Regions from separate parts of the Brevibacillus nigriterrae genome, predicted to be linked through region 1. Evidence: riboswitches for the same ligand, from Rfam matches in the RefSeq annotation. Region 1 holds a riboswitch; each other region holds the start of a gene.

Region 1 (7,970 bases):
ACCAAGGAACGCATGAAGTCAATCGCTACCTGGTTGGATGAAAACGTGAAGATCGATGTGCCAATTCGAATGCATGTGAATGGCTGCCCTAACTCTTGCGGTCAGCAACAGATCGCTGACATTGGCTTGCAGGGTGCACTCGTCAAAACAGCGAATGGAATGACCGATGCGTTTGACATTTTCGTGGGCGGCAGTCTCGGTCCAGATGCAGCCTTCAATCAGAAGCTGAAAGGGCGTGTTCTTGGCGACCGTATCGCTCCTGTACTTGGCAGCCTGATCGAACAATACAAGGCAAATCGACTGGCAGAAGAAAAATTTCATCAGTACGTCCGTCGAGTGGGTGTCACGACCGTTCAGCAACAACTGGACGAAATTCTTGCGGCAATTCCCTCTTAGGCTGGAAGTGGGGCAATAGAAGGAGGAACCATGTTCTTATACAAGATTGAAATAACCACCAGAGATCTTTCTTCACTTGTCGCCATCGTCATCGCTGATTCAGATGAAAAAGCGTTCTCCTATGCGGAGAGCCAGGTACGGCGCCAATATGTGGTTGTGCCGGAAATATCGGAAATTTCTTTGGTAGAAAAAAAGTATCTTGATAAAGGAAAAGGATATCTGATCGAAGCCACTGCCCCTTAGGCTGTGCAAGCCACTGCCCTCTAGGCTGTGCAAGCCACTGCCCTCTAGGCGGTGGTTTTTTCTGTGCAAAATTTCATGACCGTTTTGTTGGCAAAAAACAAATTGTACATACTTATGAATATGACTCTCTGAGTGATTCTGATCTCGTCTACCATCACGATTGTTTCGTTACTTTACAATAGTAAGTTAACAGGTTATAATACTTACTATAAGTTAGTTACTTTAAATTATCTCAAATTTGATCTTTTATATTGGAGGAATGTATATGATCACAAAATACCCTGCAACATCTCGTTATTCGACCAACCACGGCTGGCTGCAAAGCAATTTCAGCTTCTCTTTCGCTGAATATTTTGATCGCAACAACATGAATTTTGGCCCTCTGCGTGTCTTTAATGACGATTTTGTCCACCCACTTACCGGCTTCGGATCTCATCCTCATCGTGAAATGGAAATTGTCTCAATCATTTTAAAAGGCTCCTTGCAGCACGAAGACAGCATGGGCAATAAAGAAATTATTCGTGCCGGAGAAATCCAGCGGATGACGGCTGGAACAGGGATTATCCACTCAGAAATGAATCCGTCTGATACGGAAGAGGTGAATTTCCTGCAACTGTGGTTTGAGCCAGACCAGTCCAAATTGACTCCAAGCTACGAACAAACATCGTATGACTTGCAGGCTCATTCGAATCAGCTAGTACCCATCGTTTCTAACAAAACTTATGACGGATTTACAACAGCGCTCATTCATCAAGACATGACCCTATATCTCTCCATGCTGGAGCAAGGGCAAAACCTCTCCTTTGCGCAAGACGAAGGCCGCCGAATCTACGTTTTTGTGATGGAGGGAGAGTTGACCCTTAACGGTGAAACGCTATTGGAGAAACGAGATGCTGCTCGCATCACAGACATCCAAAACCTGCAATTGTCCACCACCACGGGGGCACAGTTCATGCTAATCGACCTGCCTTAAAAATTACTTGTTCTCGTCAAAAAAAGAGAGTCACGGATGCTGATCCGTACTCTCTTTTTGCATAGTTGAGAACTTATAAATTTTTAAATACATCCTGCAATGTCTGCAAGGAAGCTGACAGCTCTCTGATCGTATTCGATATTTCCTTGGTTTGGGTACTCTGATCTTGTACTTTATGGTCTGCCTCTGCCATATAACTCTGAACCTGTTCAAACATCTGGTGGATCGTCCAGATGCTTGTCCGCACATCCTGAATCGACTTCATGGTGTCTTCTGACAGCTTCTGCATTTCCTTGGCAACCACACTGAAGCTTCTTCCATGCTCACCGGCTCTTGCTGACTCGATCATGGCATTCAGTGAAATCAGGCGGGTCTGGTCAGCAATTCGTTTGATCAATTCGCCCACTTGATCAATATCACGCAAACTGACTTCAGTAGTAATCAATGTTTGTTTGATCGTAGCCATGAATTCAGCGATGGAAGCTGCATCACGGGCGATCTCTGCACCGGATTGACCAATGTGTTCGATTGCCTGATTCACATCATCCAGCGATTGTGAAAATTGTTCCTCATTTTCACAACCGACAGACAGCCCGATGACTCCACCTGTCACTGGAATCGCTACCGAGTAACAAGGAGTACCATATACTTCTCGTGGAACATACCGTGAAATGGCTCTTTTGGTACGCAGTACAGCAGCAGGCGTGCCATCCGGCTTCAGTGCCTCTCCCACATGAATTTTTAGCTGAAATGCTCCATGTGTATTCCACATAATAAATTTCTCTTCGTCAGTCGCCCACACGGCCAGATCCTTTTTCCGAAAAAGCTCAGGCAAGTATTTTGCAATCGACATGTAGTTTTGCAATTCACTCATAGGAAAACCTCCGCCCTCTTTTTGACAAAGTCATTATGTACCTATCCCCATTTTTATACTTTTCAAACTATTTATAACAAGAAAAAACCCATCTGTGCAGTACCATTTCTCACAGATGGGGCTTACTATGACTAACCGTATTCTATTAGACACTCAGGCGTTGCAATCCAACAGGCACAGCAGAAGCGACAAGCGCCTGATCGAGGTCGGCAGCAAGATCATGCACATCTTCCAAACCAACTGAAAGACGGATCAGCCCATCCGTAATCCCTCTTTTGTTTCTTTCTTGTGCAGGCATGGAGGCATGAGACATCATCGCCGGATACGATAGAATGCTTTCCACCGCTCCCAGACTAACCGCCACAAGCGGCAACTTCACGGCATCAAGGAACCGCTTCACCCGTTCCTTGCATCCCAGATCAAATGAGAGCACCGCACCGTGTCCAGACGCCTGACGAGCTTGAAGCTGATGACCTGGGTGATCAACCAACCCCGTATAGTAGACACACTCAACATAGGGATGTGACTCTAGCCACGTAGCGAGGCGATCTGCGCTGGCCGTGCTGACATCGAGGCGAACTTTCAATGTTTTCAAGCCTCTCATGACCAACCAGCAATCCTGGACACCTAGAATTGCCCCAAAGCCGTTTTGGATGGTGTACAATTGAGCACCCAGTTCAGCATCCTTGGTCACTACCAAGCCTGCGACAACATCACTATGGCCAGCGATAAATTTGGTTGCACTGTGAATCACGATATCTGCTCCGAGCATAAGTGGACGTTGGTAATAGGGGGTAAGGAACGTGTTGTCTACAATGGTTGTCAGCCCATGCTCTTTTGCGATACGACAGATCGCTTCTATATCCGTTACTTTCAAGGTCGGGTTCGAAGGCGTTTCCAGATAAATGCCTTTGGTCTTTGGTTGAATCGCTGCCCGCACTCGTTCAGGGTCAGTTGTGTCAACGAAGGTTGCCTCCACACCCAAGCGGGAAAATACACTTGTTAAAATTCGATACGTTCCACCGTATACATCTTCCGAAACAATCAGATGGTCACCAGCCGAGAAAAGCAGGAATACACTGGAGATCGCCGCCATCCCGGATGCAAAGGCAAATCCTCTCTTCCCGCCTTCTAACTCAGCGATTGTCTCTTCAAGCGCTTGCCTGGTAGGGTTGCCTGACCTTGCATAATCAAAGGTACCCGGCTGATCCAAATCAAATTGATGAAAAGTAGAAGCCTGGTAAATAGGAACACTGGAAGCACCAGTCACCGTATCAATTCCACAAGTCCCATGCAAAAGTTGTGTAGCAAACTTCATTTTCCTCATCCCCCATCTATCGACATGAATCAAGCGCTTGCGCCAGATCTGAAATCAAATCATCTGCATGTTCAATCCCGATGGAGAGACGCAGCAGACGATTACATACTCCTACACGCTCTCTGATTTCCACGGGAATATCCGCATGCGTTTGTGTTGCTGGATACGTACAAAGTGACTCCACGCCACCGAGGCTTTCTGCAAAAGAGATCACTTGCAGCCTTCGTAAAAATGTTCCGACATGAGCGGCATCCTGGATCCGAAATGAAACCATTCCGCTAAATCCGTTTGCCTGCTCCCTTTGAACCTCATGCCCTTCATGTTCGGTTAGACCAGGATAGAAAACATCCGTTACCAGCGAATGCGATTGGAGAAATTGAGCAACCTTGAAGGCGTTCTCCTGATGGCGTTCCATCCGAAGTGCCAGTGTCTTTAACCCTCGAATTAACAACCAGCTATCTTGAGGTCCTAGCACTGCCCCGATGGAGTTGTGTAAAAACCGTAACTTTTCCGACAGCTCATCACCTTTGGTCACGATCAGACCAGCGAGTACGTCGTTATGACCTGCCAGATATTTGGTCGCACTGTGGAAGACGATGTCCGCTCCCAATTGTAGTGGACGTTGGTAAAACGGTGTCATAAATGTGTTGTCTACAATCGTGAGCAACTGGTGAGCCTTGGCAATTTCCGCAATCTTCCGAATATCTGTGATTTGCATGAGCGGATTGGTCGGTGTCTCGATCAGAATCGCCTTGGTGTTGGTTGTGATATGAGATGCTACCTCGTCTGCATAGCGCAGGTCCACATAGCTGAAAGAAAGTCCATAGCGTGAATAAATCTGCTCAAATAACCGATACGTCCCACCGTATAGATCGAGCGAAACAATGATGTGATCACCGTGAGAAAACAGTCCCATGATCGTTTGAATCGCTGCCATCCCTGACGCACAGGCAAATCCTGCTGTTCCGTCTTCCAGATCAGCAATTGCCGCTTCCAATACGGTACGGGTCGGGTTTGCTGTTCTGGCGTAATCAAAGCCCGTGCTCTCTCCTAATGCCGGGTGTCGATAGGCTGTGGAGGCGTAAATCGGAAAGCTGATGGCTCCTGTCGTCTCATCCTTTCCCACTCCTACTTGCACCAATTTTGTCTCGATACGCATGTTCATTTCCCTCCAAGTATCCACTCTGTCTCTTTTTTCCGATCTTGTGCAAAATGGTGAGGGCAAAAATAAAAGCCCTCTTTCCTGTCGAAAGAAGGCTTTGATCACGTTTCCGCAAGCAAATCCCTCTCATCTCTCAGAGCTTATGCTCTGCAGGAATTGGCACCGTATCCCCTACGAATAGGTTGATTGGTTGCCGGGCGTCATCGGGCCAGTCCCTCCGCCACTCTTGATAAGAAGAATGCTATTCATTTTTTGGTTGAATTCATCGTAGCGAAATGTCACCAAAAAGTCAACGTTGTTTTTGAAAAAAATCCCTACACCTTGAAAAACTGTACTTTTTCATGCAGTGCTTTAATGTTTCGGGAAACTTCTGCGACGGAAGCGACGGTTTCCTCCAGTGTTGCTGTTTGCTCTTCGGCCGAAGAAGCAATCGTTTCCATTCCACCTGCAATCTCTACGCTGATTGTGTTCACGTTATTGATCCGCTCCAAAGCGGTTTCGCCTTGTTGACGGATATTCGTAGATGCCTGATAGACTTCCGTAATTTGATCAGAAATCGAACTAACCAGCGTGGTAATTTCCGAGAATGATTGGCTGCTAACCTGTACCAGTTTTCCGATATCACTTACACTGTTGACTCCGTTTTGCATTGCATCGACAGCTTCCACGGCCTTGGCTTGAATTTCACCGAGAACCTGAATAATTTCCTCCCCTGCTCGACTGGTTGCTTCCGCCAGTTTGCGCACTTCATCAGCAACAATGGCAAATCCACGTCCATGCTCACCCGCTCGTGCTGCTTCAATGGCAGCATTCAACGCAAGCAGGTTCGTTTGACTGGCAATCGACGTAATCAACTGGGTAATTTCGCTAATTTTGTCCATTCGCCCTTTCAAGCCATCGACAACCTCAGCAGAATGCAGAACCACCTGATTCACTCGATTCATCTCGCCTTGCACCTGTGTGCTTGTCTGTAGACCAACAGAGGCATTCTCCGTAGCACGTTTGGTCGAATCAGTTGCAACCTTCAACAAATCAGTTACATCATGAATTTCTGCTTGCAGGCGGCGAATGACCTCTGTCGTGGTTTTCATGTCATCTCTCATCGAGGAAGTAGATTCTGCCATCTCTGTAATGGTTACGGCAATTTGCTCAGAAGCGACACCTGTTTGAGCTGCTCCCTCATTCAGATATGCCGCATAATGTGATACGTTATCCGTCACTGAAATCACATCGTGAATCATGGATCTCATGTTATCGCTGGATGCATTCAAATGACTGGCAAGGTGAGCAAATTCGTCCTTCCCTTTCACCACTGCATGAGTAGTCAGATTTCCTTTTCCTACCTCTTCGATAACGGTACCGACATTTTTCAGAATTCTGGTGTAGGATCGGGCAAACCAGTAGGCAATTAACGCTCCTACTAGTGTCGTAAGTGCAGCGATCCCGAAAATCAGATATTGGAGATTTTCAATCGATTGATAAAACTCAAACTCATAGGAACCTACACCAACATAAGCGTTCCACGGTTCAAAAGGCCGAACATAAGCCACTTTTGTCCCGATTTTGGCATTCGGATCATCACTTTTTTGGCCCGGCAAAAAGAACGGATACTCGATAAAACGTTCGCTTTCGGATGGCTTTTTAGCCGTTTCGGCGATCATTTGCAGGACATCTTTTCCGTCTGGCGTCTTGACGGTTGGTTGTTCTCCTTTTACATCAAACCGCGGGTGGACATATACCTTGAGCGGTGTCGCACTATCCATACTGTTGACAAACAAATATCCATTCTCCCGATAACGAAAACTGGACTGGTGGAAATCCCTTTCCTTGCCGTCAGGCTTTAGCGGGCCTGCCAGCATCTCTCTCGCTTTCGTCAGTGCTTCTTCTTCCGTCAGCTTGCCAGCTTGTACATCTTTATCGAGCATGGTCAGAATTTCAAAAGCATGATCGACGGTTTTCTTTAATTCTTGCTTACCTGCTTCTACTAATGACGCTTTCGCCTGATGATAACTGATCAAACTAATCGCCAATGCTGGAATGAGCATGCAGCTCACCAGTAACACCATTAATCTGACACGAAATGTTGAAAACACTGTGTCTCCTCCTCCAATACTTTTTCTCCAGTATCTTTCTCTAAAGTGTTTTTCTACGTTTTTTATACCCCTATAAATACAGTTAGAAACTTTCAAGGCCAAAAAACAAAGACACTTAAAATAAAAGTGTCTTTGTGATTCTCATTTCCTTTTTCAATTTTACCTTTCGCCGCTACCTTTTCACTTGCTCGTAACAGTTACTTCTAAAGCAACTTTCTTCTCATTGTAAGTAAAGGTAATCGTTGCCGACCCAGGTTCTAACGCAACTATCTTGCCATCCTTAAATCGTGCCACCTTTTCATTATTTGAAACCCCTACTACATTATTGAGCACATCTATGGTCTTCCCATTCATTTTTGCATTGATCTTGATGGTTGCTGACTCATCCATTGCCAGACTTATTTCGCTCTTATCCAATAGCAGATCATCAAGTGTTTTTGTCGCTGGAATCCCACTTACACTACCAGTGATTTTGCGTATGAACTCCCTGTCTTTGCTACCTTCTGCCACATTAATGTAATTCTCTTCCACTGATAAATTAAGCAGATTTTTCAAGGAATACAGCGGAGACAGATCATATATCTGGTTATCATTAAGCCAAATTGTATCAAGTTCTGGCAGTTTCGAGAGTACCGTGACATCTGTCAGTTGATTGTTTTCTAAATATACATATCGTAATTTTTTTAAACCTGAAAGAAATGAGATATCCGTTAGTTTATTTTCATCCAAATGCAAACTTTCAAGCTTATTCAATCCTTTGATACTCGAAAAATCCTTAATGTTATTTCTGCTAAGATTGAGGCCTTTCAGATTTTTCAGCTTTTTAACCGGTGCTATATCTGAAATCTTATTCCCCTCAAGTATCAGGTCTTCAAGATTTTTCAGATTTTGCAACGCTTTCATGCTGGTTA
Region 2 (7,970 bases), on a different contig from region 1:
CCATTTCGGCGTCACAGGCTCGTGATAGGTCTCGCCATCTGCTACTTCGGTAATGATAGGAGCCGTCGTATCCAGTTCAATGTCATCTGAAACAAAAACGGCCGGATCACCTGATTCATCTTGCAGCTCCAGGAAAACCTTCTTCTGTCCATCTCCATCTGTCAGAATCCAAGGTTTCAAAAGACTTGCACCTGCCTGTTCCCAGTCGCTCCAGGTTTCCTTGTCATGCGAAAAACGCATCTTCAGGTTCCCGCTCCCACCCGATGCTGTTAAGCCTAAGGTTACTTCCTTTTTATTCGTTACGATTGCCCCTTGATTGATTTGTATGGCTACAACCGGTGCAGGGATCGCCATCACAAAGGTAAGCTTTTTTTCATTGCCTGCCGCATCTGTCACCGTCAGCAAATGATTTCCATTTCTTTTCACTATATGACCCTGTTGAATCGATACCCCGTCCAGGATAGCCGTGCCTTCACTCCATGTGAGAGTCACAGGGGCTTGATACGTTTCACCATCTGTTGCTCCCATGATGATCGGTGCCGTTTTGTCCAGCAGTATCTGCTGTTTCAATTTCACCGTATTACCCGCTTGGTCACGCAGCTGCATGTAGACGTTTTTTTGTTCTTCGCCTGTAGTCAAATACCATTCCTTACTACTTCGGTAAGGCTCCCAACTAGACCATGTGGAATCATCATTGGATAACCGCATTTCTACTGATGGGCTATCATCTGATGCGGTGATACTTAATGACACCTTTTCATGATTGGTGCCGAGTGCCCCACCGTTGATCAAAAACTCACCAGTCGGAGGAATGTTATCCGTACGCTCGTACGTTGTAAAGGACATATTAACTAGTCTGCTACCCCATCCATTATGGCTATCATACAGTGTTGCCCACACAGCATTTTCAGGTACAGACTTACCTGTTTGTTCAGTAATTCCATCCGTGCTATACAAATATGTTTGATCAAAACTGTGATTCGGAGCAACGATTACGAATTGGTATATGGTCGCCCATCTCGCATCTGCCGGAATCTTCCATGGATCGTCGATAGTAAGGGTTTCTCCATCCTTGTTGTACATATACCTCGGGCTCTCGATCAATTCATTCCATTTATTTTTGTATTTAGAAACTACAACCCACCTCACGCTATCTGGAATCGTAGTCCCTTCTGATACAAGGCCATCTTTGCTATAAACGTATGTTTCAACCACATAATCAGAATTACCGTTAACAAAATATGATAAAATTTTCCCGGTACGTTCTGCGGCATGGACCACTTGATTCCCATTACCTACTACTATCCCCCAGAGCAATACAAAAACAAAAAACAGATGCAGCCTGCTCCTTCTCATTTCTCCAAATCCCCCCAAGTACGCTATATTCACCCAATGAGTGTAGCAGTAACTAGGGGAAATGTACCCTACCCAAAGGATAGGTAGTTCATATTTTTATTCCCATTTCGGTCACGACAGAGCGAACAATATGTATGGAGTCAAATTGTCCTTCTGAGATTGTGATAATTGGTGCCTCTTTTGGGAATAGTTCTTTGTTTATCTCGGAAATGGTATGCCCTTGCTGATGAAGATAAAGGATTTCTCCACAGATGTTTTCCAGAAAATCCAGTTTCATTTGCAACAGTTGTTTTCCGTCTGCTATATAGCCCGCATGACAGCAAAACATTGATTCGAAATCATGGGTTAGAACCGTTCGGATGGAATGCATAATGGTAGGAACCGATTCGTGGCTCATGATAATCCTTGGCTTCGGAGTAAGAAATAGATCCCCCGAAAATAATTGTCCAGTTTCCTCGTTGTAAAATACGACATGATCTTCAGCATGCCCTGGTGTCTCGATTACCTTCCACGTGTACCGATTGGAATCGATCGTATCGATCAGTGGCTGTGCGGAAAATGGTTCTCGAATTCCCCAAAAATCTTGACGATACTTCTGGTATGTTGTTGGCATCGAACAAAACTCTATGGATGAAGGGTGAATGTAAATCGGGATGCTTTTGTTCTGCTCCAACCAGGCAGCTGTTCCTACATGGTCTTCATGACTATGGGTCAATGCGACGGAGTGAATCGTATTCGTCTCGTAAAACGGGATTAGTTGTTCCAACATGTTATGCGATTGTGTGTCGATTAGCATGCCATCTACTAAATACAGATAGACAGCAAGTGAGGTTCCTCCTTTCACACAAATCACGTTTTCATGGGTGACTATCTCCATCAAATCAGTTCCTCTCCTCTCCATTTCATTTCGGTAGTTTCGTTAGTTTCGGTATAATTTCAAACTCCCTTCTCTCATAGTAAGAAATGGGAGTTGTCTTTCTGTTACAGTTTCTTATTCAAGTTCAATTAGTACGTCTCCTTCATTGACGAAGTCTCCTTCAATGTACGAATCATTGCTGTTACAGCAGATCATCCTTTTATCAAAAGATGAAAAAGTTAAAAATAACGGAAATGTCATCGTTTCAGGTGGAACAATTGTAAGATATGGCAAACAATGCGGTCACAATTAGCGATTTCTCTTGCGGAGCTGATAATACGTGACCGCCAAAGCCAAGGCGAGAACAATTCCCTTGACAATATCGAATGCGTAGTAAGGAAGATTCAACATCGTCAGTCCGTTCAGCAATACCCCGATTAGCACAGCTCCCAAAAATGTGCCAATGACATTTGGCTTTCCAGCACCAAACACAGAGAAGCCTACAAACGCAGCCGCAACGGCATCCATCAGGATCGGTTCACCGCCGTTTACCTGACCTGTTCCAATTCGGGCTGCCATCAGGATACCCGCCATGCCGCAGAACAAACCGGATAAGACGTAGGCTAGCGTCCGATAGCGATCAACAGCAACGCCTGATAAACGTGCTGCTTCGATATTGCCACCAGTCATGTAGAGCAAACGGCCATGTCGTGTGTACTGCAGAAAGAAATGAACGATGATCACGGCCAACAGCATGATAATAACTGGTACAGGCACAGAGAGTACCTCCCCCTGACCAAGCCAAAGAAACCATTTGCCTAACTTGCCGGGTGCTGTTGTATTGTCGGGCAATGGCATGTTGGAATACACGGAATATCCCTTCGTGTATGTTAAATGAATCCCTCTGACGATATACAGCGTCGCTAAAGTCGCAAGTAAATCAGGAATCCGGATTTTCACAATCAAGAACGCATTTAATAAACCTACCAGTAATCCGAGCAGGATTGGTATCAACAAGGTAACCAGTGCGCCTTGTTCATACCAGACCATCATGGATGCTGACACGACAGTAGCAAGCGAGACCACAGAACCTACGGACAGGTCAAATCCATTCACGATCAGCGAAAATGTGACACCAATGGCGACAAGTGTCACGATGGAAATCGACCGCAAGATATCAGTCAGATTGGAATAAGTGAAAAAGTATTCATTCGTGAAGCTAAAAAACGCCAATACAAAAAGAATCACACCGATGGTACCGTATTTATAAATAAATGAGATGAGTTGCTCTTTTGCTTGTATCTGCATGTTATCGACCCCCGCTTGCATAGTACATGATGGATCCCGGGTCCCACTCTTCCTGGCTGATTTCCTTGACGATGGCTCCGTCATACATAACCAGAATTCGGTCAGCGATCCCTAAAGCTTCCTGAAATTCGCAAGTAAAATAAAGAACTCCCTTCTGTTGGGCTGCCAGTTCACCAACCAGGGAGTAAATCTCTCGTTTCGCCCCGATGTCTACTCCTTTGGTCGGCTCATCGAACAAATAAAGCTCGGAATCCGTATACAGCCATTTGCCAATCACGACCTTCTGCTGGTTGCCGCCACTTAAGAAACTAACCTGCTGCTCAATTCCCGCTGTCTTGATTCCCAGCTTCTCAACTAACCCTTTGGCCATGGTGGTTTCCGATCCCTGTTTGATAAAGGAAAGTGTCGTCCATTTCTTCAAGGTTGAGATGGAAAGGTTGTGTTTGACCGTTTCTTCTACTAATAAACCTTCTTTGCGACGTTCTTCGGGTATCAGTACGATCCCCTGCTGGACAGCTTCTCGTGGAGTCGAAACCTTGATTTGTTGACCACGAAGATAGAACTCCCCTTTATCAAGTGGATCTGCAGCAAACAGGATTCGTGCCAACTCTGTCTTTCCTGCACCTACTAATCCGACGATGGCGACCACTTCACCAGCATGTATCTGCAAGTTGACATCACGCACTTTTCTATCCAACGTGATACCTCTGGCTTCAAAAAGCAGTTCACCCACAGAGGGGCCTCGCTCTGGAAACTCTTCCATGAGAGAATGGCCCAGCATGTCATGTATCACGGCATCCATCGTCGTATCTCCCGCTTCCTTCGTACTGATGCGTTGCCCATCACGCATGACGGAGATCCGGTCGCTGATACGAAACACCTCGGGCAATCGGTGGGAGATATAAATGATACCCACTCCGTTTTGTTTTAGCTGAGCAATTAATTCAAATAGCCGTTCGGATTCCGTGGACGAGAGGGGGGCTGTCGGTTCGTCGAATATGATGTATTTCGCCTCCTGAGCAATGGAACGGGCAATCAGAATCAGTTGTTTCTCTGACAAGCTGCATTCTTCCGCCTTTTTGCGGACAGATAGAGAAAAATCCAAACGCTCCAGGATTTCTTCTGCCTCTTGATAAAGCTTCGACCATTTGATTGGGCCTCGTTTGGTGGCTTGCACGAATTGATCCACCAAGATGTTTTCGGCAACGCTCAAATACGGAATCAAGGCCATATCCACTTCTTGATAGACGATTGAGATTCCACTGCGTTTAGCGTCAATAGGAGAATCAATCTGAAGGACCTGACCATCCATCAGAATTTCACCTTCATCGGCTTGGTAAGCTCCCATCAAGATTTTCATGAGTGTGCTTTTGCCAGCCCCATTGGCTCCCAAAAGAGAATGTACCTCTCCTTGTTTCACCTCAAAATCAACGGATCGCAGCGCCGAGACGCCAGAAAACCGCTTGTTTATTCGTCTCATCTGCAAGGTAGCCACACAAATCCCTCATTTTCTTCTGGTAGTAAAAGGTTCCCGCCGGATTACCTCCGGTCGGGAACTCGTTCCATTTCTTATTTTCCTAATTGACTGGCTCCCCAACCTTGTACGTATTTCGCCAGGTCGGTTGTTTTCACTGGTTCTTTCGGAAGTGCCTCACGAGTGACAAGAACGGGATCAAGGACCACGTTTTGCTCAACCGTTTCACCCTTTACTTTCTTAAACAAGTAACGAACTTGCACGCGTCCAATATCTGTTGGATCAACGGCAGCAGACACAACCCACGGAGAATTCGGGTCCTGGATCAATTGCAAATCCTCATCGCTCAAGTCAATGCCATACACTTTGATCTCCGTCCGTCCCGCTTGCTGGATTGCTCTTGTAGCACCTTTCGCAAATTCATCCCATGCTGCCCAAACAGCAGTAATATCACCTTTGTTTGGATATTTTTTGAGGATGGCTTCCATTTGTGTTTGTGTATCAAGCGCTGTATTCGGGGTAGCGGAACCAAATGCCGCTATTTCTTTTATCTCCGGGTATTTTCCTTGAAACGCTTTGTAGGCTTCCTGACGGCGTTCCATTGGAGCGAAGCCCGCTACCCAAACCTTCACGATATTCCCTTTACCGCCAGCATCTTGCGCCAATTTTTCCAACGTCAATTCAGCCATTTTCTGGTCGCCTTGTTGAAGGACCGTCACTCCCGGAACGTTCAGGTTTGCGTCAAATGCCACAACAGGGATTTTACGCTCTACCGCTTTCCTTACACCCTGCTCCAATGCTTCTGGAGTACCGTGGTCAATCAGGATACCGTCAAAGTGCTGGTTGATGGCGGCGTCCAAATTGGAGGACATTTTTCCCAAGTCTCCTTCCGAGTTGAACACCGTTACTTCTGCGCCCTGTTTCTCTACCTCTTCTTTTACTCCGGCAATGTATTGAGAAGAGAAGGTTCCGATATTGAACTGCATCACCAGCGCAATCCTTTTTTTCGACCCATTGTCAGCATCTTCCGAACCTTTCGACTCTTTGTTAGCTGTGCCGCACCCTGTTACAAACAATGCAACTGCAAGAAGTAATGAAAAAGCCCAATGAATTCGTTTTGTTGTTTGACTGTACATGAATCGTTTCCCCCTTACTGATTTTGAAAAATAAAAAAGCCTCTTTCTTGGAGAAAGAGGCTTCGAACCAGGTCTCGCCTCTTATCTCCCAGGTACATGTACCTGCTGGAGTTAGCACCTTAACATTCCTGTAGAATGTTAGGTTGCCGGGCGTCATCGGGCCAGTCCCTCAGCCTGCTCTTGATAAGAGTAATCTACTTATTGTCGATTAAACCCAAGTTAGTCGATCGGGTTTGTATAGATTGGATAATACAATCACCTGTGACTTTTGTCAACAGTCATTCGAGGGTTAAAACAAAAAAGCCGCCCCATCTAGTACAGATGAGACGACCGTTGCTTGTTATAGATCAATGGTGCCTGCTTGCTCAGCACCTTTTTCACCGGCATGGTATACGATTAACTCATTTTTTTCATTTTCTACTACCAGATATGGACAGCAATCATAGATAATTAATCCTCTTAGTTTTCCTTTTACACGGATTGCTTCGTGGTAACCTTTTTTCAAATCTTTAAAATCATTGGCTATAAAAGCTACTGCTTCGTTGCCTGTTTGCTCTGCATAATGGTGAGCCGTCTTGCTTACAATTTTGGCTTGAGGTGTATAAAACACTCGTCCGCTGTCGTATGCTTCTTCTATGTCTTTTTCCTTTCCTTTGGAGAATTCCGGCCATAAATCACTAAAAACCATCAATCCATTTTTATCATTTTTGACCAAGATAAATGGTACCTGTGCAGGTCCATAAGGGAGGACGAATAAGTCTTTTATGGAACCTGCTTGTTGCGGGCCTTTTGTTTGGAATAGTTGTTGACTATCACTGAAAACACGAACGGAGTCGCCGATTTGCAGGGAAGTAAAGGCTCCTGCGGTTTCTAACTTAATATTGCTCGATACTGGAGCGGCGTCTTTGGGTTGCAGTTCTTCAGCACTTACCACACTTGAAGTAGATAAAACTGCTGAAATGACTGCAAAAGAAAAAATCCGAGATAATGCTTTGTTCATTGGGTAATACCTCATTTCTGCGTAATAATTTGTGATCCGATGAAACATATACTACTGTCAAAAAGTGTAAAATTCAGTGGTTCAAACCACAAAAATAAAAACATGTCAAAGCCATTTCGCTCAATCAAAAGCTGACCAAAAGCAGTATACATCTGCAATGGGCCAGCTTTTATCAGTTTTCTTTGTATACAACCTTGTAATTCCCTATTTCCCCTGTCCCTGAGCCTGCTGCTTCGACCGATAAAACTCGTGGAACAGCTTCATTAAGGCTCGCTTTTCGATGCGAGACACATATGAACGGGAGATCCCGAGCTCTCTGGCAATCTCACGTTGAGTCTTCTCCTTGTCTTTATCCAGCCCGAACCGCCCGATAATGACTTCTTTTTCACGGTCATCAAGGATGTGGATATGCTGATAAATTTTGCTGGATTCCAGTTTTAACTGTACGGCATCTACCACTTCGTCGTTTTCGGTGCCAAGGACATCGATTAGCGTAATTTCATTGCCCTCTTTGTCAGTCCCGATTGGATCGTGCAGGGATACGTCCTTACGTGTTTTTTTCAAGCTTCTTAGGTGCATGAGGATTTCATTTTCTATACACCTGGCTGCATAGGTTGCCAGCTTGGTGCCTTTATCCACCTGATAACTTTCAATCGCTTTGATCAAACCGATGGTACCAATAGAAATAAGGTCTTCGCTGTCTTCCCCTGTATTTTCAAACTTTTTGACAATATGAGCAACAAGGCGCAAATTGTGTTCGATCAATTTGTTGCGTGAGTAGGCATCGCCTTTCGCCATCTGTCGTAAAAACTTCTCTTCATCGACCTCCGCAAGCGGCTG
Region 3 (7,970 bases), on a different contig from region 1:
TCCAGCTCGATTTCCTTCTGCTTGCGCACGATGTCAATCTTCATTTCTTCTTCCGTTACCTGTTGTTTGGTCATCACTTCTTGCAGTTTGTACGCCTGGTCGGCTGCTGCTTTGGCTCGGTCTTGTTCCTGTTTGTAGGAAGCGACCTTCAGTTCCTTTTCTTTCTCCGCTTCCGCAATGTTGGTTTCTTTGAGCAATTCCGCTTTACGTGCTTCTTGCTCTGCTTCCGCCTGTTTAATCCGTGCTTCCTTGTCAGCCTCTGCCTGTGAAATGACCGCATCCCGTTTCACCGCAGCAATTTGCGGGATACCCAGAGCAGCTAGATACCCGTTCTTGTCTCGTACATCTTTAATCGTAAAGCTGACAACTGACAAGCCCATCTTCTTGAGGTCTTTGGCAGCAACCGACTGAACTTCCTGAGCAAAACGCTCCCGATTCTTATAAATCTCTTCTACTGTCATGCTGCCGAGGATCGCACGAAGGTAACCTTCCAGCACTTCTTGCGCCTCACCTTGCAGTGCTTCATCCGATTTGCCCATAAACTGCTCGGCAGCGGTTGCGATATCTTCGATGGAACCGCCTACCTTGATAATCGCTACCCCGTCGGCCATGACCGGAACCCCTTGTTCGGTGTAAACTTCCGGCGTTGAGACATCGAGTTTATGGGATAGCAAACTGAGGAAATTCGCTTGTTGGAAAATGGGCAGGATGAACGCACCTCCGCCTCGCACGATCTTCATCTTGCGTCCCGATTCATCCGTCAACACATTCTTGCTTCCGAGATAACTGCCTGTTACGATCATCGCCTGGTCGGCACCGACTGTCTTGTATCTCGCCCAAAAGGCAATACCCAGAACTACCAGCACCGCAAGTACAGCTACGACTGTGATGAGAATCGATGGTTCTGTCAAACGGAACACTCCCTTATCAAATTCTTATATGTGCGGCTTTACGTACAAAACGTGGTCCTTGACTTCCACTACAATCACTTTGGTTCCCTCCGGTATCGGCTCCTTCAACCAGCTTGCAGCCATGTGGTTAGTCGTTCCATTTACCATTGGGATGACAATTTCTCCTAGACTAGTTGCAGGAACCGTCGTCCATACTTCTCCAACCCTGCCCACCAGTTGCATGATGGAGTACCCTGTTGATGTTTCCGCATGATTCATTGGTTCAATCCAGATAAAATACGAAAGAATAGCGATAATGGCACCGCTTAACAAACTTAAGAGAATGGTAGTGAGCGTGGTGAAGGTAGTAAGTCTTGTAAGCAAAAATCCACTTCCCCCAAATACTGTAATCCCGCTCACCAGTGTCAACGGTTGGATAACAGGGATTTGAAAATGATCCAGCCACCCGCCGCTATCTCCAAAGAGCAACGTCACGCAAGCATAAAGCAAACCGAATCCGATACAGATAAGAAAAATCGTATCCAACATGCACGTTTTCACCCTCATTTCTTTTCTACAATGAAACTGCAGTTATCTGAGATGGTGCCTATCCTGTAATACGCATTTTTCTACATAAAGTTTCCAATATTTGTATAAATTTCACTATAGCAAATATTAACTTTTTTATGTTGACAATTCCGACCAGCACGCTTAGAATTAAAACCAATACAAAAATGGATGAATTTTCATAAAACTTAAAAACTCATCAAGAGTGGTGGAGGGACTGGCCCGATGAAACCCGGCAACCGGCATGACAACATGCAAGGTGCTAAATCCTGCAGAATCCAATTGATTCTGAGAGATGAATGTAGCGACCGTTAGTGTATGCGCCTTCCTCTACTCAGAGGAAGGCTTTTTTATTTCCCCATTTATCTAAAGGAGAGATGATGTACATGGCAGACCAACAGTGGAGACCAGAAACGATCGCACTACACGGAGGACAGGAGGTTGATCCGGTAACAGGATCTCGTGCCGTTCCGATTTACCAGACTTCATCGTATGTATTCCGTGATGCCGAGCATGCTGCGAATTTGTTTGCTTTGAAAGAGTTCGGAAATATTTATACTCGCATCATGAACCCTACCCAGGATGTATTCGAAAAGCGAGTTGCGTTACTGGAAGGTGGCGTCGGTGCCCTCGCAACATCGTCTGGTCAGGCAGCCATTACCTTTTCTATCCTGAACATCGCACAGGCAGGCGACGAGGTCGTGTCCTCCAGCAGCTTATATGGCGGAACGTATAATTTGTTTGCCCATACCCTTCCGAAGCTTGGCGTGAAAGTACACTTTGTTGATCAATCCAATCCAGAGAACTTCCGTGAAAAGATTAACGATAAAACGAAAGCTGTATTTATTGAAACAATCGGTAACCCACGTATTAACGTAGCTGATATCTCTGCTATTGCTGACATCGCCCATGAGAACGGCATTCCGTTGATCGTAGACAATACATTTGCTTCACCCATCCTCTGCCGCCCAATTGAACACGGTGCTGATATCGTCATTCACTCCGCTACCAAATTTATTGGCGGACATGGGACTTCCATCGGCGGTATTATCGTAGACTCAGGCAAATTTGACTGGAACAATGGCAAGTTCCCAGGCTTAACCACTCCTGATCCAAGCTACCACGGTGTCGTCTACTCGGAGGCTGTTGGCAACCTGGCATACATCATCAAAGCTCGTGTACAATTGCAACGTGACATTGGTGCTGCCGTATCTCCGTTCAATGCGTTCCTGTTCCTGCAAGGGCTGGAGACACTCCATCTGAGAGTAGAGCGTCACAGCCAGAATGCACTCGCTGTAGCCCAGTTCCTCGCCAGCCATCCGAATGTGGAATGGGTCAACTATCCGGGGCTAGAGACAGACTCCCAGTATCAGTTGGCGAAAAAATACCTGCCAAAAGGGCAAGGCGCCATCCTTACGTTCGGGATCAAAGGCGGCGTAGAAGAAGGCAAGAAGCTGATTGAGAACGTTAAGTTGTTCTCTCATCTGGCTAACGTGGGTGATTCCAAATCGCTGATTATTCATCCTGCGAGCACTACGCACCAGCAACTTACCGAGGAAGCACAGCGTCTTGCAGGTGTAAATCCAGAGTTGATCCGTCTCTCCATCGGTACAGAGGCGATTGAAGATATCCTCGAAGATTTGGATCAAGCATTGAAAGCTGCATTAGCCTAACCAAAACCAGATCGATCCAAAAAAGAGCTTCCCCTTCTCATAAGGGAAAGCTCTTTTCGTTTTACAGGTTATGCTATCTTTATTTTTTAGGTTAATTCGAACGGCTGCCATGTTCTAACACCATGAATTCTTTGGCACAATATGCTTGGTTGCCCACATACACCGTAGCCACGTAAGTTCCGTCGTTCTTCACAGGATAATCAAACGTAGAGAATCTTGCTAAGTAATGAGGTTCATCAACTTTATTATCAAACTTCAGTGTTCCATCTTTCATACTGAACACGTAGCTGACCGTGCCTCCATTCACGCCAGGCCCTGTAACTTCAAGGCGGACATCACTACGAGAGGCAGTTTCCAGTTGTCCTGATGGATCGTGTAGATGAAATTTAATAGGAACCGTCGACTTCTGGTGCAGAGTGAAGTTCTGATTGCTAAACGGAGGTTCGAAGCAGTCTCCATCAGGAATTTGTTGTTCGTGTCCAATCGCTTGAAAATCTAACGAAAATGCAGTTTGTTTTCTCTGAAACTCATTTCCTGCCTCATAAGGAAATTTCGCAACAAATGTAATATTGGCTTTCTGGAAGCTGGCAATCGTCCCCAAGGGGAGTTGATTCAGATCATGAAGAAGCCCTTCATATAGTTTGCCTTTGCTATCAGAAACAGTTAGCACAATTTGATTATAAAGTTCCTCTGAACCTGCTTGCTGGGTAGCACTAACCGAGTAATTAAAGTCAATATTCCCGTTATTTTGAACTTCCATGTTGGAAGTAATCCAATCACCTGGTTTCATATTATCCCCGATTAACAGCTCTGTGGAGGGATTCAAGTCCAGATCGATCTTATAGTTAGTCTCGTATGCTCCTGTACCTGCAAAGGGCTGATTAGCAGATAAAAAGGTGGTTACCCCTAGCAAAACGATTGAGCCGAGGATTAACTTCAACCGATACTTCCTCATACCTATCCCCCCTACTATAGCGACAAGACCAATTCGAAACTATCGTACCATGTAAAAATACCTATACACATCAGTCACGAAGATAGGTTCACCTACAACCAGAGTATGAAAGACAACCCATCCGCACAGCCAAAATAAAAGCACGGACCTTCACTCCTGATGGAAGGTCCGTGCCTCTGTATTGTTCATTATTTTTCAACACCTGCTGTTTGTGTGGCCTCCAGTTTAAATTTGAGGTTTACTTTATCACCTTGGAAGATATTCTGGTCTTGGCCATTATCATTGAACACAATTTTCATGGCGACCGTATCTATATCGCCTACAGGTAGATCCTTATCTTTCGTTTTATACAAGGAAGAGATATCGGGTGATTTCTTGTTATCCGTCAGTGCTTTTAATTCCTTTAATGTCTTATTGAGGACGATTACTTGCCCATCACTTGTAAGAAACTCTACGTTTAAGTGACTAGCGAAATCATTTGAACCGTTATCACCTTTTGCATCATCGATTGTGTAACTGGTGTGCATGAGAACATCCTTTATATCAAGCGTGCCACTGTTCATAATATCGAAGTATCTGACCATGAAATCGCCTGGCTTCAAGTTCTGCACGTCAAATGCAACAGTTGGGTTAACGGAGAGATCAAGTTTCCCCGCAGCAAACTTGTTATTCACCTCTGCTGTATCATTGAAGTAGGCATACGTGCCTCCACCGATCAATGCCGCACCTAAGCCTATGGAGACAAACGCCAGTGCGAACTGTTTTTTTAAGCTCTTCACGAATTGTTCCTCCTTTATTCTTTCTATTTATTTAATAAAGGTGGGTGCATATTCACCCACCTTCTCTCTTTGAGAGCCTTCTTGTGGCTCGTTACGATTATTTTTCTTCGCCTTCTGTTTGTGTTGCAGTGAGGTTGAATTTCAAGTTCATGGAGTCGCCTTGGAATTTGTTTTGGTCTGCGTCGTTATCAACGAATAAAATTTTCATGACCATTTCATCTTCATCGCCATTTTCCAAGCCTTTCACGCCATCGTACCATGCTGCGATATCGATGCCGCCTTCAGCTTCCATTTGGTCAGTCAGGTCAGACAATTTGTCTTTCCAGAATACCAATTCTCCATCTGCAGTCAGGAATTCTACACGAAGATGGTCTGCCAAATCTTCACCAGCGTTATTGCCATTTGCATCCGTAACTGTATAGTTCATTTTCATTAATACTTCATTAATATCCAAGGAGCCAGAGTTGATTAATTTGAAGTTTCTTTCCATGGAGTCGCCTGGTTTCAAATTGCTAACATCGAAAACTACTGTTGGATCTACAGAGAGATCAAGAGTCCCTGCTGCGAAAGTATTGTTCACTTCTGCTGTGTCACTGAAGTATGCAAAAGTTCCCCCACCGATAAGTGCTGCTCCTAATCCTACTGATGCTAAAGTAAGTGCGAATTGTTTTTTTAAGCTCACGTCTAATCCCTCCAAGTTTTTAATAGAAAGTAAACTCATTACTTCTTGTACTTCTTGTACTCATTGTACAAATTACCAAGTTATCCAACTTCCATCTCCGTGATGAAGTATGTATTCACATGGGTTGTAATTATGAATACAACTGGTTTATCTCTATTATCATCCTGAAGTATGAGATCAGGGTTCGATGAGTTCATTTGTTACGATCGCTTGTGTGCATCCGACACAATTACAAAAGGTAGGCAAATGCCCACCTTTTGGTAAATCATTCTTATTTTTCTTCGCCATCAGTTTGAGTTGCTTCAAACTTCCATTTCACGTCAAGTTTGTCGCCTTGGAATACGTTTTGGTCCTGGCCGTTGTCACGGAACTCAACTTGCACGATGATGTCATCCAGGTCTCCAGGAGGAAGGTGTGTGCCAGTTGCAGTGAAGTATGCTTCAGCGATGTTAGGGCGGTCAGATCCAGTCAATGCTTTCAACTCACTGAAGGACTTGTTGAATACTGGGAATGTTCCGTTATCCAGATTCCATTTCACGTTCACGTAGATGTGGTCGCCAAGGTCAGCATTACCGTTGTCACCTTTTGCGTCAGTTACATTGTATTCAGTAGTAAGGTACACGCTGCCGATGTCGAGCGTCCCGTTATTTTCGATTGTATAGATTCTGTTTGCCCAGTCACCTGGTTTCATGTCAGTAATGTCGAACACTACAGATGGATTTACAGCAAGGTCCAACGTACCAGCTGCGAATGTGTTGTTCACTTCTGCAGTGTCACTGAAGTATGCGAACGTTCCTCCACCGATGAGTGCTGCACCCAAACCTACAGAAGCCAAAGTAAGCGCGAATTGTTTTTTTAAGCTCATTATGAATCCCTCCATTTTTTAGTTAGCAATACCTGTTTGCTACTTGAATTTATTGTACTTGGAACCGAAAATCTTAACTTCCATCTTCGTGATGAAGATTTAGATCACACAAGTCGCAATTTCCCTACAACTGCCTTATCATCAATATCATCCTGAGGAATGATACTAAAAAACCTTCACCAAACTGCGGTGAAGGTCTCTTCCTTTATCAAGCTTATTTTTTGTCTTTTGGATTGGTGGAGTGTTCCTTGATCCAATCCAGTAACATCCGATTATACTGCTCGCGGGTAATTTCTCCTTTTGCCAGTTTCGCATGGAGTTCTTGGAGAAATTTTTGGAACTCCACAGGAATGCCAGGTCGTGTTGGCGGGGTGGTACTTGTTTTAGTGAAGCCATCAGCAGGTGGCTTCCTTACTTCCGCATTTGCCAGAGTAGGAATCGCCATGGAAAGCACGAGAGCAGCGGAAAGAAAACTCATTTTCCACTTGTTCACTCTATTTCACTCCTTTCTTGCCCATTTGCGATAAACCGCATTTTTGACCTTTTTATATTACATTTATTGTAAAATGCTGTGTATCCTCCCTGGGGTTGATTTTGCGATCTTCCTTTTATCCATTCCTATCGACCAAAAAAGGCAGGCATATGCCCACCTTTTCGTAAATCATTCTTATTTTTCTTCGCCATCAGTTTGAGTTGCTTCAAACTTCCATTTCACGTCAAGTTTGTCGCCTTGGAATACGTTTTGGTCTTGGCCGTTGTCACGGAACTCAACTTGCACGATGATGTCATCCAGGTCTCCAGGAGGAAGGTGTGTGCCTGTTGCAGTGAAGTATGCTTCAGCGATGTTAGGGCGGTCAGATCCAGTCAATGCTTTCAACTCACTGAAGGACTTGTTGAATACTGGGAATGTTCCGTTATCCAGATTCCATTTCACGTTCACGTAGATGTGGTCGCCAAGGTCAGCATTACCGTTGTCACCTTTTGCGTCAGTTACATTGTATTCAGTAGTAAGGTACACGCTGCCGATGTCGAGCGTTCCGTTATTTTCGATTGTATAGATTCTGTTTGCCCAGTCACCTGGTTTCATGTCGGTAATGTCGAACACTACAGATGGATTTACAGCAAGGTCCAACGTACCAGCTGCGAAAGTATTGTTCACTTCTGCAGTGTCACTGAAGTATGCGAACGTTCCTCCACCGATGAGTGCTGCACCCAAACCTACAGAAGCCAAAGTAAGCGCGAATTGTTTTTTTAAGCTCATTTTTAAATTCCTCCTAATGATTTTAGAAATATTATTTATGATTACTTGAAGCTTGGTAACAGAAGCCGTTAAGCCTTATTACCAACCCACAAGGTATCACCACAAGAGGTTTTCTCTTTATACTTGCGTTTTTGGATCGTTGGCGGACTTCTGATCTTCCGCCTCTTTCATCATGCGGAACAGCTTCCAGATTTGACTGACGATGATGTACAACCCAGGTACTCCAAGGAAAAGCAACATGCCTACTTTGGACTTTACGAAATCAATGATGTATCCAAGGTAAGGAACTGAGTACTGC
Region 4 (7,970 bases), on a different contig from region 1:
CACCAATACAATTGAGATTTCTTCTTTCTTTTTCCCCATGAATCTCTTCCTCCTAGGACGGTTTTTTCTCCCTATTTTTCATCCACTAATTTTTCAACGGAATCTGAAACACGATTTTGGTTCCTTGATTCGGTGCAGCAACTATCTCCATTTTTCCCTGAAGAAGCTGCGTGCGCTCCTTCATTCCCATAATACCAAATGATTGTCCTCGTCTTTTCAGTTCTTCCATTTCAAAGCCTATTCCATCGTCTTTTACTACCAAATATATCATATGTGATTGGAATTCCACTTTCACCTGAACAGATCTAGCTTGTGCATGTTTGGCTACATTGTTTAAGCATTCCTGAACAAGTCGGAACAATGCAGCTTTATAAGAACTTTCCAACGGCATTTCCTTACCGAAAATAACCAGATCTACATTTATCTTCGTTCGGTCTTCAAATGTTTGAATATATTTCTGTAATGTTGGTACCAAGCCTAAATCATCCAAAGCCATTGGTCGTAAATCAAAGATGATTCGACGTACATCAGCTAAACTGATCCGAACCATGTCTTTCAACTCATTTAACTCCATCATCGCGGCTGTCATGTTGTTATTGCCAAGCATCTTCTCAACGATCTCCGTACGCAACACGACATTAGCCATAGACTGTGCCGGTCCATCATGAATCTCTCGAGAGACACGCTTGCGCTCTTCTTCTTGTGCTTGGATAATCCGAATGCCCATTAGCTGATGCTGCTTGGCAGTCTCTAGCGCATGTTCGATCTGGCTTAAGTCTCCAGAAAGATATCCCATCACCACTCCCATTTGGGTGATCAAACCCTCTGCTTTCATTACAGTCTCGTCGATATTACGCAATCGCCTCTCCAAATCATCACGACGTCGTCGCAAGTAGGTTTCTTTTTCTCTTGCTAACGATAGATCGATTTGCGTTTGATTCGCTTCTTCATAGGCTAAACGAATATCATCTTCCGAAAAGGTTTTGAAGTTGCGACTGACTTGTGCCAACCGATTTCTCATCTGACGGTATTTTACTTCTAATGAATCTACCAAATCAATTACTGAATTAATTGATTTGCGTGTTTCCTCAATTTCATTCTGAAGAGTCTTTTTCTCCAGCCGAGCACTCTCTGCAATCTCAAAGATCTGCTCTTTGCTCATTTCAACTGCTAGAATGGTCTTGGTGATTACACCATCTAACAAGCTTACATCAAATTCAGTCTCCATAAAAGTTCCTCTCATTGTTTTAATTTGGCATCCATAAACAGTTGGCGTAATTTGGTGACGTCTTTCAACTCTGAACCAACACCAAATCGCGGAATATCTAAAGAGCTAACCCCGGGCTTTACAATAGCAGGACGAGAATTAAAGATATAATCGTACCCTGCTTCCTTGGCGGTCTCGATTACCTGTTGATTTTGGTAGCCATGTGGCAATGAGATAACATCTATTGGTTTTTTGATCAAATCAGCAAGCGCAACTCGTGACATGGTAAAATCAACAAACAGCCGATTTCGGTACTCCTGATCCTCTTCAATCCGTCGGAGATCTTCAAGGAATACAGGTGCGGTCTTTGATTCCAGGTCCAACGCTCCCCACTCTTCCTTCTCCGCTTGATCATGCAGGCTGTAGGTATGGGAAGCAATATCCACCAAACCAGATGACTGCATTTCGCTAATCTGTTCAACGGTGAGCGGTGTGGTCATATTTTCCCGTTTTCGTTCTAACGTATCACGTAACCTTCCTGCAATAACAAAGTTAACAGATGGAAAATTGTACTTCTTCATCACAGGATAGGCTTCCGTATAATAACTTTCATAACCATCATCAAATGTGAGTAAAACAGCATTGTTGGTAGGTAATACACCCGTATCTACAAACCGCAAAAATTCCGCTAACGTTATAGGATGAATATCATTCTCATGTAAAAATTTCATATGCTCTGCAAACAGTTGCGGGGAAATGGAAAAACGTTTATCTGTCTTGTCAGATATGTGATGGTACATCAGTACAAGAACTTGGTCCTTATACCACTCTTGCTTTGTTACTACCTCTTCAACAGATATGTCAGTATCAATTGATTCTGAACTACTATTGCTTTGTATCATAGACGTTGGTGGAGGGGTATTTTGTTGCAGAGGCTGTAATTTTTTTTGCGCTTCTGGCTCACGCATGAGCAAGCCACCTAGAACAACACCCACGAAGACAACGCTGAATGCGATCAAGATTTGCTGCCAATTCTTCATGAACAAACCCCCATTATACTCCCTTAATCTTTTCGACAAAGACAGTTAATCTCCTTTATGTATTACCCACCAGTACTACCACCTTTGCCCAATCAAAATAAAAACGCCCAACCACGAAGGCTAGGCGTCTGTAATCAATTCCTATTTTACTAATTCAGCAGCATCTTTTTTCAATGCTTCTGCTTTGTCAGTTTGCTCCCAAGGAACATTCAGATCGTTACGTCCGAAGTGTCCGTAAGCAGCCGTTTGTTTGTACATTGGACGACGAAGGTCCAATTGCTTAATGATACCAGCAGGACGAAGATCGAAGTGTTTACGGATCAATGTAACCAAATCTTCTTCAGCAACTTTACCAGTACCGAATGTATCCACGCTGATAGAAACTGGGTGTGCTACCCCAATTGCATACGCAACTTGTACTTCACACTTGTCAGCAAGACCAGCAGCAACGATGTTTTTCGCAACGTAACGAGCAGCATATGCGCCGGAACGGTCAACTTTGGTTGGATCTTTACCGGAGAAAGCTCCACCGCCGTGGCGAGCATATCCACCGTAAGTATCAACGATGATTTTACGACCAGTCAAACCAGCATCCCCTTGAGGTCCACCGATTACGAAACGGCCAGTTGGGTTAATGAAGTATTTTGTCTCAGCATCCAGGAATTGAGCTGGAACTACAGGTTTGATAACTTGTTCAGTCAAATCAGCCTTGATTTGTTCCAATGTAACTTCTGGAGCGTGTTGAGTAGAGATTACGATTGTATCGATACGAACTGGTTTGTCACCATCGTATTCAACTGTCACTTGTGTTTTACCGTCCGGACGGAGGTATTCAAGTGTTCCGTTTTTACGAACTTCTGTCAGACGGCGAGCCAATTGGTGTGCCATGCTGATTGGAAGCGGCATTAATTCAGGCGTTTCATTGCAAGCAAAACCAAACATAAGACCTTGGTCACCTGCACCGATTGCATCGATTTCAGCATCGGTCATTTTGCCTTCTTTTGCTTCTAACGCTTGGTCTACACCAAGAGCGATGTCTGCAGATTGCTCGCCGATTGCAGTGATTACACCGCAAGTGTCAGCATCGAAACCGAACTTCGCGCGATCATAACCGATTTCACGAATGGTTTCACGTACGAGTTTTTGAATATCAACATACGTGTTAGTAGTGATTTCACCTGCAACAAGAACCAAACCAGTTGTAACCGATGTTTCGCAAGCTACGCGTGCATTTGGATCCTTGGAAAGAATCGCATCAAGTACTGAATCTGAAATTTGGTCGCAAATCTTGTCAGGATGTCCTTCCGTAACTGACTCAGAAGTGAACAAACGACGTCCTTTTTGTAAAGACATGAGCCTACCTCCTTCTTTATGCTTAAAGAATAGTGTGGGTAGCCGAATCGGGTTTCTTTCACGGCCAAAAAATAAACCTTTTCCCAGAAACTGAGGAAAAGGTGCTTTTTGTATGCGTTCCCTAACCTCTTATCGGCCAGAATGGTGTTCCATTCTGCTGGTTAGCACCGTTTCAACGGTTGCCGGGCTTCATCGGGCCAGTCCCTCTTGCCTGCTCTGGATAAGAGTATCCATTACGCACTATAGAATAATCTTTTTTGCATATCCTGTCAACGATTTGTTTGTCATTATTTGAGGATTTTTTTTGTATATTATAGGATGAGCATTTGCCTCTTCATTTATGCTCGGTTAACGTATCTCGAATTTGCCTCGCACCATGATGTGAGCTGTCCCTTTATACCCTGGATCAAGGCGGAGTCCCCTTGAATCCGAGCGAGCAATCAGCAACAAATGATTAGGTGCAACAGGTGCTCCTGCCTTCAAATCGGCTCCGGCTGTAATATCTGTCAGACCGTCGCCATTTACCCCCGGTACAGATACCACTTTTCCCGTTCGGACAATAAACTCTGTCCCTTCGAATCCGTAGATCGTCTTGCCTGGCTTCAATTCTGCAACTACTAATTTTGAGCCACCTGTGCCAAGCACCTGCTGTATTTTTTGATCGACATAGCTTTTGGTCACAACAGGATCATCGGATGAACCCGGAACGCCAGGGGCTCCTACCCCATCTGCCCACACTTGTCCTACAAAAATAGTCATACCGAGGATAGTTGCCATCAAAATACTTTTTTTATTCAGTCTCATGTGTTTTTCCTCTGCCTCTCCTACAAGCTAAACGCTTTTCTTAATAAAACGACGATCTCAGCACGACTTGCGTATCCTTGAGGGCGATATCTCGAATCCTCATAGCCTTGTATCCAACGTCTGGCATACAATGCTTCGACAGCCGGGGAAGCCCAATGGTTTGCTGATACGTCAACGAAGGACGAATAAGTATGTTTGTAGGTATAAAGGTTACGTGCTCTCGTAACCATCACTGCCATTTCTGCACGAGTAATATATTGATCTGGCTTAATTCGTTTATTCGGGTAACCCTGCAAAATTCCAAGCTTGTACGCTTTAGACATAGCATCAAATGACCAGTGTGTACGTTTCAAATCAACAAAAGGATTCGTTGCCGCTCGAGATGGATACGTTCCTTTTTGGTTGATGGAACGAATTAACATGGAGGCAAACTGTGCACGGGTAATCGGTTGATTCGGCCTGAAAGCATAGTCATCAAAGCCTTTTACAATTCCCAATCGACTTAAATAGGAGATATCTGAACGCGCCCAGTGAGAACTGATATCCCGATAGCCGTTGTACAATATTTCCCTTGTCACTGTTATCCGATAGGTATCATATTTAAAGCCAGTTGCAGATGTAAGTCGGATATAGTACGTTCCTCGCTGTAATTTCATTTTGCCAATCGGCTTTTTCTTTGCCGACAACTCTGCTACTTCATTTTCATTAAATAAAGCATAGTTGAAATTCTGGTCATTATACAGACTGATTTGTACACCTGATCGAACCGGAATCCATGGTGCAGTAATGGTTATATACGACTCAGAAGGTACCTGGAATTGAAACCAGTCACTATCTGTTCGGGAAGGAATCGTCCCCGTCAACAAGGCACTGTTACCCAGGCGAGTAGCTTGACGGTAATTGTCATTCGGTTCATTCGTGTCCTTACGCTCCGGCGTATAGGCAACATCCAGCTTGTATTGGCCCGCGATTGCGTTTCCATAAAAATCATTGACCCGAATAAAATACTTGCCTGGTGATACATCCAGATTAACCCGTTCAGTTGGATTTGTTCGTTCACCATAATCAAACTTGCCGATCCCCTGGTTTCCTTTCGTCACATATACGACAGGGTCCGCACGCAAGTTATCAACTGACACCGTAATATTCATTTTCCCGTTGTCTCTGACATAGTATGAAAACCAATCCAGATCATTCGGTTTATGGAGATTCCCAGTAACACTCACCCGATTACCCACTGGAAGTGGACGAGCCTTTTTCTGATCGTCATTCGTTTCGTAGCGGTCAGCCGACACCATGAATCTGCTGGTGATTGTGTAACTAAAATCACCCATGCCGCCGCTTCGCACCATTTTAATGTAATATCTTCCCGGTTTCACTGTGACCGTAGTCGTTCCGCTATCCCCCAGATAATAAGTAACAGGCACATCACTTTCACGGTAAAACGTTGCAGCCAATGGAGAAACCGAGCCTGTTGATACTTGTGTATCAAACGTTAATCTTCCTTCATAAGCGATATCCGTATAGTACCAATCGACTGAATCTCTTGAATTGATAACTGCCCGGATTTGGGATTCAATCGGGAATGCCTTTGCCATTGATTTCGTATTATTGGGCTCAAGGAAGTCAGAAGGTGCAGAAGTCCGAACAGCCGTATCCACATTTAACAAGCCATAACCTGTTTTTGCATCCCAGCCTTTTGTCCCAAGGTTAATTGCAGAATAATATAGTACCTGCCGAACATCCAGTGGGCTATAGTATGGATTCTCCGCCAGAATCATGGCCGCAGCGGCAGCAACCTGTGGAGCCGCTGCAGAGGTCCCCTTCATGGATCCGTATTTCCCGCCTGCTTTCGTTGTGTAAACTCCCCAACCTGGTGCCATAATATCCAATTCATTTCCATTATTGGACTGATAAATCGGAGTGTTCTGTTCGTTCACAGCTCCAACTGCAATAACAGTTGGGTAAGCTGCTGGATAGGCGACACGACTCGATTCATTACCTGTTGCTGCTATCAGTACAACTCCCTTGGACTCCGCATATCTCACTGCGTCTTCCAATGCCTTGGAGGGATTCAGGTTACTGACAGACATCACGATAATTTTCGCTTTGTGATCGATTGCTGTTCGAATTCCCCTTGCAAGGATATCAGCGTTTTCTGCCTTACCTTCATGATCAAGAACTTTAATTGGTAAAATTTTGGCACTCCAAAGCACCCCAGAGACACCGATTCCATTATTCCCTTGGGCAGCCAGGATACCAGCAACCATCGTTCCATGTCCATTATCATCTTCAGCCGTTCTCCCCGGATTAACCAGATTAATCCCCGGCAACAGGTTGTTTTTAAGATCAGGGTGGTCTGTATCTACCCCGGAATCCAGCACAGCTATGGTTATGGCTCGGTTACCCGTAACTACACTCCATGCACGGTCTGCCCTGATTTGTTTTAAGTGTGTCTGATTGTTGATATAGTAATCATTCGTTATTGCTGCGGATGCGACTTGTGATTGTAGCGGAAGCAGACACAGTGCAACAACTGCGGTAAGCATGATCCTACTGAGAAACGATAGCCTCATTCATCTGCCTCCTTTCTCCCTATGGTATAACCAGCCAAGCAAGGCGAATGGCACCTGGTTCAAGCAAGGTGCCACGCAAGGTCTATTTTCGTAATCGGGAAGACCAATCTTCTACCTCATCAAGCAAATTATTCTCGTACCTTTGCGGATTTTTGTCATTTTTATCAAAATTATCCCCTGTTAATTTCTTGATTACTTCTACCAACGTTTCCCGAGCATCCTCTTCATAATCTCTGAAGTCATCCAGATCATCTTCATCAGAGCTGCGAATCCAGTCTTTCAGTGCATCAATGGCCTTTTCTTTTTTGCGAACAGCTTCATCGATATCATCAATAATATCTTTCATCCTTCTTTTTTCAGAAGAGCCAATTTGTCTTCCCAGCTCATCAGCCAGTGCATACATCCGATCTTCCATAACCTCAAAAGGCATACTGCGATAAATCAACCGTTGCTGCAACAGGTTGATATCCGGATCTTTATTAAAATTGAGTTTTGCGTAGACAACTGTGTCCATATCCTTGGATGTATCCATCAATGCCCGAGCAAGAGTACCCAGATTAATAATGTCCTGCCTCATCATACCGGAATGGTAATCATCCGCTTCGTAAGGAATACCCGACATAAGGCCAGAAGTAAGTGCTGATTTTACTGTCAGTTTGTTCGCAGAAGTACTATTGTTCCCGGATGATGAGTCATTGACAGTTGACGATCCACCACCACCGAAGAACAAATATGCCTGATACTTTTCAGGGTCATAGTAGTAAGCGGCCTTGTTGCGGTCACGCAGTACATCAATTGGCACATAGAGCTTACCGTCAATGATAGCGCCCTTCTCCACAACCTGATTTTTCTCGACAACGATTTCAACTTTGTCGTATTCACCAAACTTACCAAACGGACTTCCTTCTGCTGCCCAAACCGTTGCAGCAACACTACCCAACAACAAACTTGCCCCCAGCATAGGCACTAGTACTTTCTTCATTTCTGACA

The links. A riboswitch is a leader RNA that binds a small molecule or an ion and turns the genes downstream of it on or off. The one in region 1 is predicted to bind S-adenosylmethionine.
Region 2: it holds a riboswitch for S-adenosylmethionine, as region 1 does, so the genes downstream of both, ACPW7N_RS15595 (sugar ABC transporter substrate-binding protein) here and ACPW7N_RS12560 (aminotransferase class I/II-fold pyridoxal phosphate-dependent enzyme) in region 1, are expected to answer to the same signal.
Region 3: it holds a riboswitch for S-adenosylmethionine, as region 1 does, so the genes downstream of both, ACPW7N_RS07430 (homocysteine synthase) here and ACPW7N_RS12560 (aminotransferase class I/II-fold pyridoxal phosphate-dependent enzyme) in region 1, are expected to answer to the same signal.
Region 4: it holds a riboswitch for S-adenosylmethionine, as region 1 does, so the genes downstream of both, metK (methionine adenosyltransferase) here and ACPW7N_RS12560 (aminotransferase class I/II-fold pyridoxal phosphate-dependent enzyme) in region 1, are expected to answer to the same signal.

The regions. Positions count from the first base shown of each region.
Region 1 is NZ_JBNCMT010000015.1:6,708-14,677, reverse strand. Features, by position in the region: gene ACPW7N_RS12585 (nitrite/sulfite reductase) at 1-396, shown strand, start outside; gene ACPW7N_RS12580 (DUF3906 family protein) at 427-639, shown strand; gene ACPW7N_RS12575 (pirin family protein) at 905-1,612, shown strand; gene ACPW7N_RS12570 (methyl-accepting chemotaxis protein) at 1,686-2,486, opposite strand; gene ACPW7N_RS12565 (aminotransferase class I/II-fold pyridoxal phosphate-dependent enzyme) at 2,632-3,804, opposite strand; gene ACPW7N_RS12560 (aminotransferase class I/II-fold pyridoxal phosphate-dependent enzyme) at 3,821-4,963, opposite strand; SAM riboswitch class I at 5,090-5,202, opposite strand; gene ACPW7N_RS12555 (methyl-accepting chemotaxis protein) at 5,281-7,059, opposite strand; gene ACPW7N_RS12550 (leucine-rich repeat domain-containing protein) at 7,240-7,970, opposite strand, start outside.
Region 2 is NZ_JBNCMT010000020.1:46,629-54,598, reverse strand. Features, by position in the region: gene ACPW7N_RS15615 (Ig-like domain-containing protein) at 1-1,356, opposite strand, end outside; gene ACPW7N_RS15610 (MBL fold metallo-hydrolase) at 1,445-2,233, opposite strand; gene ACPW7N_RS15605 (ABC transporter permease) at 2,522-3,520, opposite strand; gene ACPW7N_RS15600 (sugar ABC transporter ATP-binding protein) at 3,522-5,015, opposite strand; gene ACPW7N_RS15595 (sugar ABC transporter substrate-binding protein) at 5,090-6,130, opposite strand; SAM riboswitch class I at 6,209-6,320, opposite strand; gene ACPW7N_RS15590 (hypothetical protein) at 6,471-7,130, opposite strand; gene sigK (RNA polymerase sporulation sigma factor SigK) at 7,335-7,970, opposite strand, start outside.
Region 3 is NZ_JBNCMT010000007.1:123,188-131,157, reverse strand. Features, by position in the region: gene ACPW7N_RS07440 (flotillin family protein) at 1-911, opposite strand, end outside; gene ACPW7N_RS07435 (NfeD family protein) at 936-1,439, opposite strand; SAM riboswitch class I at 1,651-1,759, shown strand; gene ACPW7N_RS07430 (homocysteine synthase) at 1,844-3,130, shown strand; gene ACPW7N_RS07425 (hypothetical protein) at 3,222-4,085, opposite strand; gene ACPW7N_RS07420 (TasA family protein) at 4,274-4,864, opposite strand; gene ACPW7N_RS07415 (TasA family protein) at 4,962-5,546, opposite strand; gene ACPW7N_RS07410 (TasA family protein) at 5,818-6,411, opposite strand; gene ACPW7N_RS07405 (SHOCT domain-containing protein) at 6,626-6,904, opposite strand; gene ACPW7N_RS07400 (TasA family protein) at 7,079-7,672, opposite strand; gene ACPW7N_RS07395 (signal peptidase I) at 7,790-7,970, opposite strand, start outside.
Region 4 is NZ_JBNCMT010000005.1:92,632-100,601, forward strand. Features, by position in the region: gene ACPW7N_RS05430 (response regulator) at 1-39, opposite strand, end outside; gene ACPW7N_RS05435 (sensor histidine kinase) at 86-1,228, opposite strand; gene ACPW7N_RS05440 (polysaccharide deacetylase family protein) at 1,240-2,247, opposite strand; gene metK (methionine adenosyltransferase) at 2,389-3,600, opposite strand; SAM riboswitch class I at 3,727-3,827, opposite strand; gene ACPW7N_RS05450 (hypothetical protein) at 3,949-4,404, opposite strand; gene ACPW7N_RS05455 (S8 family peptidase) at 4,425-6,980, opposite strand; gene ACPW7N_RS05460 (hypothetical protein) at 7,063-7,962, opposite strand.